2 regions of the Pseudomonas sp. 05N36 genome follow, and region 2 is predicted to be linked to the other one. Evidence: riboswitches for the same ligand, from Rfam matches in the RefSeq annotation. Region 2 holds a riboswitch; the other holds the start of a gene.
The links. Region 2 has a riboswitch for manganese ahead of AC1DIH_RS05010 (sodium:calcium antiporter). Riboswitches for the same ligand answer to the same signal wherever they lie in the genome.

Region 1: another riboswitch for manganese. It lies ahead of AC1DIH_RS23500 (TMEM165/GDT1 family protein); the one in region 2 lies ahead of AC1DIH_RS05010 (sodium:calcium antiporter).

The regions. Positions count from the first base shown of each region.
Region 1 is NZ_JBFTNH010000022.1:84,462-91,318, reverse strand. It holds gene AC1DIH_RS23525 (putative signal transducing protein) at 1-36, shown strand, start outside; gene AC1DIH_RS23520 (SOS response-associated peptidase) at 73-693, shown strand; gene AC1DIH_RS23515 (methyl-accepting chemotaxis protein) at 820-1,563, opposite strand; partial or broken gene AC1DIH_RS23510 (HAMP domain-containing protein) at 1,675-1,878, opposite strand; gene AC1DIH_RS23505 (M48 family metallopeptidase) at 3,237-4,055, shown strand; gene AC1DIH_RS23500 (TMEM165/GDT1 family protein) at 4,178-4,762, opposite strand; yybP-ykoY riboswitch at 4,851-4,974, opposite strand; gene AC1DIH_RS23495 (methyltransferase) at 5,014-6,012, opposite strand; gene AC1DIH_RS23490 (2-hydroxyacid dehydrogenase) at 6,046-6,857, opposite strand, start outside.
Region 2 is NZ_JBFTNH010000003.1:16,562-23,418, reverse strand. It holds gene selB (selenocysteine-specific translation elongation factor) at 1-1,850, shown strand, start outside; tRNA gene AC1DIH_RS05020 (tRNA-Sec) at 1,857-1,952, shown strand; gene AC1DIH_RS05015 (magnesium transporter) at 2,013-3,032, opposite strand; M-box (ykoK) riboswitch at 3,109-3,283, opposite strand; yybP-ykoY riboswitch at 3,658-3,818, shown strand; gene AC1DIH_RS05010 (sodium:calcium antiporter) at 3,852-4,844, shown strand; gene AC1DIH_RS05005 (LysR family transcriptional regulator) at 4,848-5,771, opposite strand; gene AC1DIH_RS05000 (ester cyclase) at 5,875-6,432, shown strand; gene AC1DIH_RS04995 (cupin domain-containing protein) at 6,642-6,857, shown strand, end outside.

The DNA of each region.
Region 1 (6,857 bases), on a different contig from region 2:
GAACCGGATAGCTTCCCCGACGTCCTGGTCTGTTAGGCTGGCGTCCGTTTTCGTTCAGAGTCGTGTTGCCCCATGTGTGGACGTTTTGCCCTGTTTCGTTGGAACCCCGCGTTTGCGGCCTTGCCCGGCTTCCCGGCCGATCAGCAGGCGCAGTGGAATATTTCGCCCAATGATTCGGTGCTGATCCTGCGCGCCGAGGCGGGGCTGCGCACGCTGGCACGCGCGCGTTGGGGGCTGACGCCGCCGTGGCTGACTGATCTGTCGAAGACCCCGGCCCATGCCCGGGCAGAAACCGTCGCCGAGCAACCGATGTTTCGTGAGGCTTTCCGTCTGCGCCGCTGCCTGTTGCCGGCCAACGGCTTTTACGAATGGCGCGGCACTACCCGCAAGCGCCCGTACTGGCTGACGCCGGGCGAAGGTTCGGCGCTGTTTTTCGCGGCGATCTGGGAAGCGTATCCGGTGCAGGAACAGGTGTGGCTGAGCACCGCAGTGGTGACTCAGGCCGCCTCGAATCAGCGTCGTCCGTTGATTCTCGATGCAGCAGGCCAAGAAGCCTGGCTCAACCCCGAAACCCCGTTGCACACCTTGCAGGCGCTGCTCGCCAGCGAACCTGCGGCCTTGCGCGAACGGGTGCTGGCGAACCTGGTGAATGATCCGAAACTCAATGCGCCGGAGTGTTTGACCCCGGGTTGATGGGGTGTCTGTTCGGACGCCATCGCGAGCAGGCTCGCTCCCACACTGGATCTCCATTGTTCGCGGATTTTGTATCCGCTGGAGATCAAATGTGGGAGCGAGCCTGCTCGCGATGGGGCCTTGGGATCAGACCTTGAACTGATTGATCAACCGCCGCTGCTGCTCGGCCAGCTTGGTCAGGTCGGCACTGGCCGCGCTCGATTCATCCGCGCCGCCCGCGACTTCATTGGCCACCTGGCCGATATTGATCACATTGCGGTTGATGTCATCGGCAACCGCGCTTTGCTCTTCGGCGGCACTGGCGATCTGGGTGTTCATGTCATTGATCACCGACACCGCCTGAGTGATGGTCTCCAGCGCCTGCGCCGCCTTGGCCGCGTGCTGCACGCTTTCGTCGGTCTTGTTCTGGCTGTCTTCCATCACCCGCACCACGTCGCGCGTGCCTTGCTGCAACTGCTGAATCATCGACTGGATTTCTTCAGTTGCCTGCTGGGTTTTCTGCGCCAGGTTGCGTACTTCATCGGCCACCACCGCAAAACCCCGACCTTGCTCACCCGCCCGTGCGGCCTCGATGGCCGCGTTCAACGCCAACAAATTGGTCTGTTCGGCGATCCCGCGAATGGCAATCAGGATCGCGTTGATGTTCTCGCTGTCCTTGGCCAGGGTTTGCACCACGCCGACCGCCTTACCGATTTCCACCGCGAGCACGCCAATTGAAGTCGAGGTGTCCTGCACGATCCGCATGCCTTGGGCGGCGGCCTGATCGGCATGGCTGGCGGCTTGGGCGGCCTGGGTTGCATTGCGCGCCACGTCCTGGGCGGTGGCGGTCATTTCCTGCACCGCGGTGGCCACCTGATCGATCTCGGCCATTTGCTTGTGTACGCCAAGGTTGGTGCGAATGGCGATGTCGGCGGTGTGTTCGGACGAATCGCTGACGCTCTGCACCGAGGTCACCACTTGGGTGATCATCGCCTGCAACTTGGCGAGGAAGGTATTGAAGCCCTTGGCGATCGAGCCAAGTTCGTCGGCACGGTCGCTGGTCAGGCGGCGCGTCAGGTCACCTTCGCCCTGGGCGATATCATCGAGCATCGCGACCATTTGCTTCAGCGGACGGGCAATACCGTGGCCCACCAGCCAGATCACCAGCAAACCCAGGCCGGCAATCACCAGGCCAACCGTGGCCATGCCAAAGGTGTCGGCCTTGCGCTGGGTGTTCAGGTCGCCCTGCAGTTGTTGCAGGTCGGCCATGACCGCGTTCAGCGGCAATTGCAGCAGCAGGGTCCAGCGCGCATCGGTCTGGCCGATGCCGAATGGCAGGTACAGCTCAATCCTGCCATTGGCCTTGTCGACGTTATAGGTCACTTCGCCACGGTTGAGCTTGCCGAGGTTGGCCACCTGAGTGGCGTCGAGGATGTCGCTGACCTTTTCACCGAACTTGCTCGGGTCCTTGGTGTAGGCGACCAGACGCTGGTTACCGCCAATCAGCGCCATTTCGCCGGCACCGTTATAAAGCTTCTGGTTCGCGGCCAGGAGCATTTCCTGGATGAAGTTCACCGACAGGTCAGCGCCGACGATGCCCTGGAAGGTGCCGTTGAGCATGATCGGTTCAATAAAGGAGGCGAGCATGACGATCTTGTCGCCGACCTTGTAAGGCGCCGGGTCGATCACACAGGATTTTTTGCTTTCCTGGGAACACAGGTAGTACTCACTGGAGCGCACACCCGTAGACAACACAGTGCGGTCGTTGACGTCCGCCAGCTTGTCGACGCCCAGCGTGCCATTGTCGTTGCGGAACCACCACGGCAGGAAGCGCCCGGTGGCGGCGTCGATGCCAACGACTTTGCTGCCGATGTAGGCCGCGTCATTGTGATCCAGTGCGTTCGGTTCCCAGCCGATGTACGTGCCGAGAATCTTCGGATTCTTCGCGACGTTTTCCTTGATCAGGCTGATCAACTGCTCACGGCTGAGAGTCAGCGCTGGTTTGCCGTCGGCATCCTGGGAGCCGATCAAGGCGTTGACCCGAACCAGACCGCCGGCGATCAGCAGGGGCGCTTCGAGTTCGCGCTGGATCTGGCTGACCTGGGTTTGCGCCAGTCCACGCAGGCGTTGTTCGATGACTTGCTCGAATTGCGCCTGGGTCCGCTGCTGGACCATTTCCTGGGTGCGCGCGCCGGAAAACAGTGCATACAGCACCAGCGCAGCCACCACGCTGAGCACGATGGCACCGGCAAGCGCGGCGACGGAAAACTGGATCGACTTGAATTTCATAGGGGCTCCGGACGCAATATGACGTCTGCCGGGTTGTATCGGCGGAGGTAGGGCGGTCCATGAGCAGGTTTTTTGTCGATGACTGTTTTTGATCTGTGCAGGTCGCATAGAGACAGGTGTCAGGCCTGTGTGCTCTCGGGCATGCGGGTGGTTATGAATTTATTGCGACCATAAAATGGAATGTATCGGTAAATGCCGTGCAGCGCGTCTGTTGTATCTGGCGCGGATACAATGCACCGCCTAGGATACGCGGCATGTTTTCAGGGAGTGTTTTCATGAGCAAGAGAGTGGTTTTGTGTGCGCTGGGTGCAAGTCTGCTGCTCAGTGGTTGCCAGTCGGTCAACACCACCAACGGCGGGGCGGTGGGTGTGGAACGCAAGCAGTACATGTTCAGCATGCTGTCGAGCGATGAGGTCAACCAGATGTATGCCCAGTCCTACCAAAAGACGGTGGGTGAGGCGAGCAACAAGGGTGTGCTGGACAAGAACAGTAGCGAGGCCAAACGGGTCCAGGCGATTGCCAATCGGCTGATTGCTCAGGCACCGGTCTTCCGGCCGGATTCGGCGCAGTGGCAGTGGGAAGTCAACTTGATCAAGAGTGACGAGCTCAACGCCAACTGTGGTCCTGGCGGCAAGATCATTTTCTATACCGGGTTGATCGACAGCCTGAAACTCACCGACGATGAAATCGCTGCGGTCATGGGCCATGAAATCGCTCACGCCCTGCGCGAGCATGGTCGTGAAGCGATGTCCAAGGCCTATGGCATCGAAATGGCCAAGCAGGGCGCGGGTGCCTTGCTCGGGTTGGGACAGGACACCCTGGCACTGGCCGACACCGTGGCCAACTACGGCATGACCTTGCCCAACAGCCGCGCCAATGAAAACGAAGCTGACCTGATCGGCCTGGAACTGGCCGCCCGCGCCGGCTACAACCCAAACGCGGCGATCACCCTGTGGGACAAAATGAGCAAGGCTTCCGAAGGTTCGCCGCCAGAGTTCATGAGCACTCACCCGTCCTCCAGCAGCCGGGTTGAGTCGCTAAAGGCAGCGATTCCGAAAGTCATGCCGCTTTACCTGCAGGCCAAGAAGTCCTGATGGTTTTATATCGTCAGTAATGGCCTCATCGCGAGCAGGCTCGCTCCCACATTGGAACTCGGTCAGATGTGGGAGCGAGCCTGCTCGCGATGAACGATGACTCGGTCTACCGACCTACCACGTCAAACCCACCCGCTACTCTGCATCGCCTTGTACACCGCGACGATGGCCAGGATGAAGAACGCCGATGCTGCCAGGCGACGGATCAGGGTCAGGGGCAGTTTGTCTGCGGCAAAATTACCTGCCAGCACCACCGGCACGTTGGCAATCAGCATGCCGAGCGTGGTGCCGATGATCACCAGCCAAAGCTCAGGGTACTGAGCGGCGAGCATCACGGTAGCAATCTGGGTCTTGTCGCCGATTTCCGCCAGGAAGAACGCAATCAGCGTGGTCAGGAAAGGTCCGAATTTGCGCGCTGTGCTGGCTTCGTCCTCATCCATCTTGTCTGGCACCAGGGTCCACAGCGCCGTCGCGGTAAAGCTTGCGGCGAGGATCCAGTGCAGCGTCGCATCCGAGAAGAAACTCCCGAACCAGGCACCGACAGCCCCCGCAGCCGCGTGGTTGGCCAGGGTTGCAGCGACGATACCGGCGATGATCGGCCAGGGTTTGCGAAAGCGGGCGGCGAGAATGAGCGCGAGCAGTTGCGTCTTGTCGCCGATTTCGGCCAAGGCAACGACAGCGGTGGGAACGAGAAGAGAATCCAGCATCAGGGTTTTCCTAAGGGGCGGGTCGACACGGCTATGACACGTACAGCCTTCCCGCCCCGGGTAAGGTGTGCGTGTCATAGGTCTTGTCAAACCCTGCGATCCGTCTGTGCGGTCGCTTGGGTCGCATACGCCATGGTCTGAGGACCAAGTATGTTGACGTATGCCGGACGAGCATGGCGCTCGTGGGAGACTACTCCCCTAGGACGGAGCGGATTCTGCCTAGGCAAAATCCATTCGGCAAGCGCTAATTTCTAGCCACGCTTGGCCCGATAGATCCGGAAACCTTGCCCTTCGGCCTTGATCGCGCACACACCGAGATGCTCCTCGATCAGCGGCTGATATTTCAGGAAACTGTTGGCCACCAGGCGCAGCTCGCCGCCGTTTTTCAGATGTTTGGCGGCTTTTCGCAGCAGATTCTCCGTGGCGTGATAATCGGTATGGACCCCGACATGGAACGGCGGGTTGCTCAGGATTGCGCTCAAACCCATCGGCGCCGCGTCGATGCCATCGCCAGTCAGCACCTCGGCTTCCAGACCGTTGGCGGCCAATGTCAGGCGACTGCTGGCTGCGGCGAACGCATCAACGTCGAGCAGGGTGACGGTGTTGTGTGGATAGCGCCGTTTCACCGCCGCGCCCAACACCCCGGCACCACAGCCGAAGTCGAGCAAGTGACCGCTCGGCAGTTTGTCCAGGTGTTCGAGCAGCAGGGCGCTGCCGCGATCCAGTCGACCGTGACTGAACACGCCCGGCAGGCTGATGACTTTCAGCGGACCTTCAGCCAGTGGCAGTTCGTATTCCTGCGCCAGGCTTTCCAGCGATTTGGCTTCGGGCGCGTTGGCCACGGTAACCTGCCAGAGCTGGCAGTGGCGTGCGCTGTCGAGCTTGCGCGGTTTGCCGAAGGGGTTCAGCTGTTTGGCCGCGCCTTCGATGCCGCTGCGTTTTTCACCCACCAGGTACAGCTCACGACCGGCCAGGCGCGAGGCGAGGGCGTTGAGGATGTAGTCGGTCAGGTCCTTGGATTTGGGCAGGAACACCACCGCCGTTTCAAACGCGCGGCTCGGGGCATTCACGCCAAAGTGGCTGCGCTCGGCAAAGCGTGCGTCCAGCGCCGCCTGGTCGCCTGCATGCCAGCACCAGCCGTGGGCGTTGGGCAATTTGCCGAGCAAGTCATCGGCGGGCAAACCGGCCAACAGCAAATCGCCTTGAAACAATTCGGCCTGACGAAGCAGTACTTCACTGCGCGGATCCATACTCTGCTCCTTGAAAAAAAGTGCGGCAGTTTATCAACTGACGACCCGCAGCGCTGTACCGCTGAAGAAGCCTTGGGCGTTTTCGGTCAGTTGACCGACGATCCGCTGCCGCGCCTCGCGGCTGCCCCAGGCGTTGTGCGGGGTGACGATCAAGCGCGGGACGTCGGCGGCCAACAGCGGATTGCCAGCGGTGGGGGGCTCGACACTCAGGACGTCGGTCGCTGCGCCACCCAGATGCCCGTTGCGCAAGGCATCGGCCAAGGCTTGTTCGTCGATCAGCCCACCGCGTGCGGTATTGACCACAAAGGCGCCGGGTTTGAGCAGCGCCAGTTCGCGGGCACCAATGAAGTTACGGGTATGTTCGTTCAGCGGGCAGTGCAGGGTCAGCGCGTCGATCTGCGGCAGCAGTTCATCCAGCGGCAAGCGGTCGGCGCGGGCCGGGCGCCCAGGCAATTGGCCGAGCAACACGCGCATGCCAAAGGCCTCGGCCAGCCGCGCGACGGCGCTACCCAATTCACCATGGCCGAGCAAACCGAGGGTTTTGCCTTCGAGTTCGACGATCGGGAAATCCAGCAGGCAGAACTGTTTGGCCTGCTGCCAGCGACCTTCAGCGACGGCTTTCTGATAGTCGCTCAGGCGGGTGGCGAGGTTCAGCAGCAACATGATCGTGTGCTGCGCCACCGACGGCGTGCCGTAACCCTGGCAATTGCTCACGGTAATCCCTTGGGCGCGGGCGGCGGCCAGGTCGACATTGTTGGTGCCCGTGGCGGCGATCAGGATCAGCTTCAGTTCGGGGCAGGCCTTGAGGGTTTCGGCGTTCAGCAGGACTTTATTGCTGATCGCCA
Region 2 (6,857 bases):
CCGGCGATCGCCATCGGGAAGAACGAGAACGCGGTATCACCATCGACCTGGGTTTCCTTTATGCGCCGCTGGAACCTGGTGCGGAGATGACCGGTTTTATCGACGTCCCGGGTCACGAGCGCTTCATTCACAACATGCTCGCCGGCGCCCAGGGCATTGATCTGGTGCTACTGGTGGTGGCCGCCGATGACGGGGTCATGCCCCAGACTCGTGAGCACTTGGCGATTGTCGAACTACTGGGGATTCCACGAGCGCTGGTGGTGATCAGCAAAATCGACCGGGTCGAGCCGGCACGGGTGCAGTCGGTACACGCCCAGGTCGCCGCGTTGCTGGCGCCGGGGCCGTATTGCGGCGCGCCACAGTTCGCCGTGTCGAGCCTGACCGGGGAGGGCGTTGAAGCCCTGCGCCAGGCATTGTTGGCCGCCCAGCATGAGGTCCGGCAGCGTAGCGCCAGCGGAGGATTTCGTCTGGCAATCGACCGCGCTTTCAGCGTCGCTGGCGCCGGCATTGTGGTCACCGGCACAGCGCTGGCCGGGCAGGTGAGGGTCGGCGACACACTCCTGCTGGGCCAGACAGGCAAGCCTGTACGAGTGCGGAGTTTGCATGCGCAGAATCATGCGGTCGTCGAGGCGTGGGGCGGGCAGCGGGTGGCGTTGAACCTGAGTGCCGAACGCCTGGCCCTGGAACAGATCCATCGCGGTGACTGGTTGCTGGCCGAGTGGCTATTCGCACCCACGCAGCGCCTGGACATCGAGATGCAGTTGCTGGCCAGCGAACCACGCGCTTTCGAACATTTCAGCCCGGTGCACGTGCATCTGGGCACTCAGGATGTCACCGCCCGGGTCGCCTTGCTGGAGGGCACACGCCTGGAACCGGGGACGCGGATGTTCGCGCAGTTGTTGCTGAACGCGCCGTTGCAGGCGGTGCATGGCGACCGTCTGGTGCTGCGTGACCAGAGCGCCCGACGGACCCTCGGCGGCGGACAGGTGCTCGATCCGTTTGCCCCGGCCCGCCAACGTCGCAGTCCGGCCAGGCTGATGCAGTTGCAAGCGCTGGCCACTGGCGAAAGCCTGGAGCAAATACTGCCAGTGCTGCTGGCCAATAGTGACGCCGGGCTTGACCCAGTGCGCCTGGAGCGCCAGTTCAATCGCCTGCGCAGCACCTGGCATTTGCCGGCGGATGTCCGTGTCATTGCCACGCGCCAAGGTCCGTTATTGTTCAACACCGAACGCTGGGAGGCGCTGAAAGTCTCGTTGCTGGAGCATCTGGCGCACTTTCATCAACTTGAACCGGATGAGCTGGGCCCGGACCGGGATCGCTTGCGGCGGTTTTCGGCCATGTCGCTGGACCGACCAACGTTCATCAGCCTGCTCGACGAACTGCTGTCCAGCGGTGCCATTGCCGTCAGTGGGCCGTGGTTGCACTTACCCGAACACCAGGTGCGACTGAGTGAAGAAGACGAGGCCATGTGGCAGCAATTGCGGCCATTGTTCGAGCAAGCTGGCTTCGATCCACCCTGGGTGCGCAACCTGGCCAGCGCCATTGGCCGTGACGAAGCTGCGGTGCGCTTGCTGCTGCGCAAAATGGCGAGATTAGGGCTGGTTCACCAGGTCGTCCGTGACTTGTTTTACCTCGACGCGTCGGTGCACCAACTGGCGGCTATGCTGATGCAACTGGTCGACAACCATTCGTTGATTCAGGTGGCGGCGTTTCGCGACAGGGTAGGGATCGGCCGCAAGCGCTGCATCCAGATACTCGAGTTCTTCGACCGGATCGGCTTGACCCGCAGGCTTGGCGACCAGCGTTGCATCCGTGCGGACAATGCCCTGGCGCAGCGCCCCGAGAGCTGACATCAAGGAAGGTAATCGCGTCCGGTGGCGCGGCCGGGCTTCAAACCCGGTTGGGGACGGCAGCCGTTCCCGGGCAGGTTCGACTCCTGCTGCCTTCCGCCATTTTTTTCAAAAACAAGACGGCCCCGGCATCTGGTGACTCGGGGCTGTCTGGTGAGTGGCTTAAGCCGGCAGGTCGGTCATCACCATTTTGGCGATGTTGAAATAGATCACCAGGCCGGTACCGTCGATAAAGGTCGCGATGAAGGGGGCGGAGACCACTGCCGGATCAATGCGCAGTTTTCTTAACAGCATCGGGATGATCGATGAGACAACGGCGCTCCAGATGGTGATGGCGACCAGCGTCAGGCAGACCACCATGGCGATTTCCGATCCCACTCCGAGCATCCACGCCCGGATCCACGCCACGACACCGATGGCCAGTGCGATCATGAAGGAAGTGGTCACTTCCTTGCGCAGCACCGTGCCGACATTGCGCAGGCTGACTTCGCCCAGGGCCATGGCCCGTACCAGCGTGGAGGTGATCTGGGTGCCGCTGTTGCCGCCAGTGCCGATCAGCAGGGGAATGAAGAAGGCCAGGGCAATGGCGGCTTCGAGTTGCTCTTCAAATACCTGCAAGATGGTGCTGGTGTAGGCTTCGGCGAGAAATAGCAGCAGTAGCCACGGCAAGCGCTTTTTCCACAAACTCCACGGGCTGGTGCTGAGGTAGGGCGTTTCCAGCGGCAGGCTGGCACCCTGGCGTTGAGCGTCGTCGGTGCCTTCATCCTGAATCAGCGTCGCGATTTCTTTTTCATACAGCACGCCCAATAGCCGGCCTTCGCTGACCACGGGAACGATGTCCACGCCTTTCTCGATCAGCTCGGGCGCAACATCGTGCCGGAGCTGATTCGGCGAAACCGAAAAGCGGATGGGCAGCATCAGATCGCGGACGCAAAGGTCGGTGTTTTTCTCCGTAAGCAGTGTTTTCACCGACAGCTGACCATGCAAAGCGCTGCGCGGGTCGGTGACAAAGATGTGGGCCGGAATATCATCGTCCGGTAGTTGCTTGAGCAGATGTTCCCTGGCCAGGTTGACCGTCATGTTGCCGGTCACGGTGATGAGCAGAGGGCTCATGTAAGACACTACTGTGTCTTTCAGGCGGATGTCCTTGAAGGTGGAAGGGGTAGCGCTTGCCATTGACATTTGAGGTAGTCCCCGTAGCTGTTTTGACCACAAACAGATCTCACATAGGGGCGTAAACCAGAGAAGAGAGTGCAGAAAGCGATCTCCACGTCTAGGTTTTGGCACTGTACAACGTATCCGGGCCATGTTGGCCGGAAGTCACTTGGGCTAAACCTTAATCCGATAGAGCCTGTCTTAACCTTGGGCGTCTCTCGACGTCGTCAGATCAGTGACCTGTGTTTGTACAGGAGCCTCGCCGAACGAGATACTGCAACATTAAATAAACCAGGGCGGTGCCGATCTGGAGTCGGGCAACGCCGGTGTGAGTTTGCTGCTGTTTAATTGCCTCCTGAACAATAACTGCCATTAAAGAATGTTTGATAACCCCCTGAAGGATTACTTCCGGAACAAGAATAAGAGGGATTGCTTTTGCTGTAACCCACTCGATGGATAGTGTTCAGCGTTCATTCAGAAATTGCTGCTGAAGCTCTTTTTAGACATGGAATGTTACAAGTGCTTGTATCAAGCATTTAAAGTACCGCCTGCTCTAGCTATATATGGGCCTGACATAAAACAATGAACTCCTGAATTTGAAAACTCGCAACTAAGTCGTTGACGCATTAGTACCTGGTCTTTAGGATCGCCGCTCCCTTGGGGAGTAGCCGCCTTCGTTTTCGGAAGGGGTCACGTCAACATACTTGGCTCGCAAGCCATGGCGTGACCGGTCATATGACTTGGCAAGACCATTGGTGAAGACACCTGTCTGTGGGTCGGACGCGGGTGTCTGAACCATTGGCTCTTGTGTCCGGCCCCTCAGGTTTCCTTATGCATTCAATGCCCATGACGTTTGCGTTGCTGTTGGGCTCCGCAGTTGTCATCTATCTGGCTTGTGAATACTTCGTTAATGGCATCGAGTGGGTCGGTCGCAAACTTGCGGTCGGGCAACAAGCCACGGGTTCCATTCTGGCGGCCTTTGGTACGGCATTACCGGAAAGCGTCATCACGTTTATTGCCGTTGTGTTTGGCGACACGCCAGAGCAGAAATCCCTCGGCGTCGGTGCTGCACTCGGCGGCCCTCTGGTTTTGGCGACGATCGCCTATGCGGTAGTCGGTGTAACACTCTTGCTGTGTCGTCAGCGCCTGGCGAATACCGAGGCCATCCGTCAGGACTTCAAGCGGCTCAGCCGTGATCAAGGATGGTTCCTCGCAATCTTCATTGCAAAGATTGCGCTCGGTCTTGTCGTGTTCGCCTACAAACCTTGGTTGGGTGTTCTTTTCCTGGCGGCCTATGCGGCGTATTTCTGGAAGGAAATGCGCGGTGAGCAGGATGAAGAAGAGCATGAACTCGAGCCCCTGAAACTTGCGCCAGGCAAAGCGACTCCGTCGACCTTCGCGGCAGTGATTCAAACGCTTATTGCATTGGCGGTTATCTTTGCGGCCTCGCACTTCTTTGTCGGACAACTCGATGCCCTGGGCCCCATGCTGGGTATTCACCCTCAACTGCTGGCCCTGTTGCTCAGCCCGATTGCCACCGAGCTGCCTGAAACGCTGAATGCGATCATTTGGGTTCGGCAGGGTAAACACCGACTGGCCTTGGCCAACATCAGTGGCGCCATGATGATTCAAGCCACAGTGCCCACTGCATTCGGGCTGTTCTTTACGCCTTGGGCGCTGGACACGTCGCTGGTTCTGGCAGCAATCATCACCCTTATAGGTGTGGGCATCATGTTCTTCGCGTTCCGAAAGGGCATCATCTCGCGCTGGCTATTGGCATCGATGGTGTCGCTGTACATCCTCTTTGCAGTCCTTTTGAAGGTTCTTGATCTGGCGTAGCTGTCAGCTCAAGTAGTCGTCCAGGTGGCTGGACTCTTCTGCAAAGCGCTCGACCAGAAAATCGAGTAGGGCACGTACGCGGGGCGCCATGTACCGGTTGCGTTGATACAGGGCATGTACCGGCGCCTCCGCAGTTCGCCACTCCGGCAACAGGATCTTCAAGCGTCCTGCTCGCAGGTCTGCACCAATATCCCACAGCGATTTCATCGCAATGCCGTAACCGTGAACCGCCCATTCTCGAGCAACCGCGCCGTCATTCGTCTCGCGAGCGTTTGCGAGCGGGACCGTATAGTTTTCAACTTTGCCATTTCGGGTGAAGCGCCAGTCGTTCGCCGGCCCGGCAACAGAGTTGAGGACAATACAGTCGAAACGCTCCAGATCCCGTGGGTGCTCGGGGGCGTCATGCTTTGCAAGATAGTGGGGCGAGGCGCACAACACGCGCCGGTTGGGGGCCAACTGCCGGGCAACGAAGGAACTGTCCGGTGGCACACCAAATCGGATGGCGAGGTCGATATCGTCTTGCAACAAATGCGACAGCGAATCCGACAGCACTAACGCGAACTTCACCTCGGGGTATTGGGTGTTGAACTGGTCAAGCCAGTTCTTCAGCACGTTTCGACCGAAATCCGAGGTTGCGGAAATTCGCACCTTGCCCCCCACGACGCTTTTCCCGGCTTGTAGGAAGGCATGGCCATCATCGAGTGCCTGGAGTGCCTGCTGACAATAGGCCAAATACGCCTGCCCCTCATCCGTCAAGCGCAGGTGGCGTGTCGTGCGCTCGAACAGGCGCGTATGCAACACCGACTCGAGCTTGACCAGGCGCGCACTCGCGGCAGCGGGGGATAGTCCGAGTTTGCGGCCGGCGGCCGATAATCCGCCCAGATTGGCGGCTTCGACAAACAGCCTGATGTCGCCCAGGTAGTCCATGATATTTCGATAGTTTTTGAAAGTGATTCAAATAGTACGTCAATTATCAAATAAACGAGACCTGCACAGAATGGCGACATCAATCAACGACTGGAGACTCCTGATGTCATTTTTCCCTGTTGCACGCCTGACCCACGCACGTTGCTGGTTGTTCTCTTCCCTGGTCGCCATCACGGCGGGCCCCGTCTTCGCCGCGACCGATCCGCTCGTCCAGCCCCACACGGTGACCGTCGACCATAGCCTTGCGAAGGCGCAGGCCGACGCACAGATCCTGGCCGCACGCCGTTATGGCACGTTCTGGACCACCGGCGACGAAGCGCTCGCTCGCGCCGCCCTGGCACCCGACTTCAAGGATTCGACACTGCCGCCAGGTCGCCCCCAAGGCATCACCGGGCCGATCGCGGCATCGAAAACCATGCACGCGGCGATTCCTGATATCCAGTGCGAAGTGGAACAGATAATGGTGGTCGGCGACCGGGTCATCGCTCATTTGCGTTTCACCGGTCACTTTACCGGCCAGTTCAAGGGCGTTCAGGGCACAGGGCAGCCGATCGACTTCATCGCGACGGACATCTACCGCGTCGTCGAAGGTCGTATCGCCGAGAACTGGCATCTCGAAGATAACCTGACCCTGCTGCAACAGCTTGGCATGGTGAAGTAAGGGGGATCACGCTGATGGACATTGATCATGAATCCATTTGGCAGCGACGGTTATGTAGCTGACTCGTAGACACCGGCTCCATGAGCAGCTCGCGTATTGCCGCGGCCTGGAATGTTTCATGGGCCCTTGGCGTCAGGATACGGTACCCGGTTAGCCTTTTAGGGTGTTTACTTACAGTCAGGCCCTGCTTGTACAGAGAGGAGAGCATGATGAGTCGCGAACAGGTAGCACCCGAGACGAAAGGTGTGGCGGTGAAGTTACTTGCCACCGTTGACCTGGGTCCTGAGATCGAGGGCATGGCAGGGCGCCAATTTCGAATGCGTATGGTGACCATCGAGCCTGGAGGCGTCTTCGGGCCGGTTCACAACCATAAAGACCGACCGGGCATCGTCTACATTCTGCAAGGCACGATCACTGACCATCGA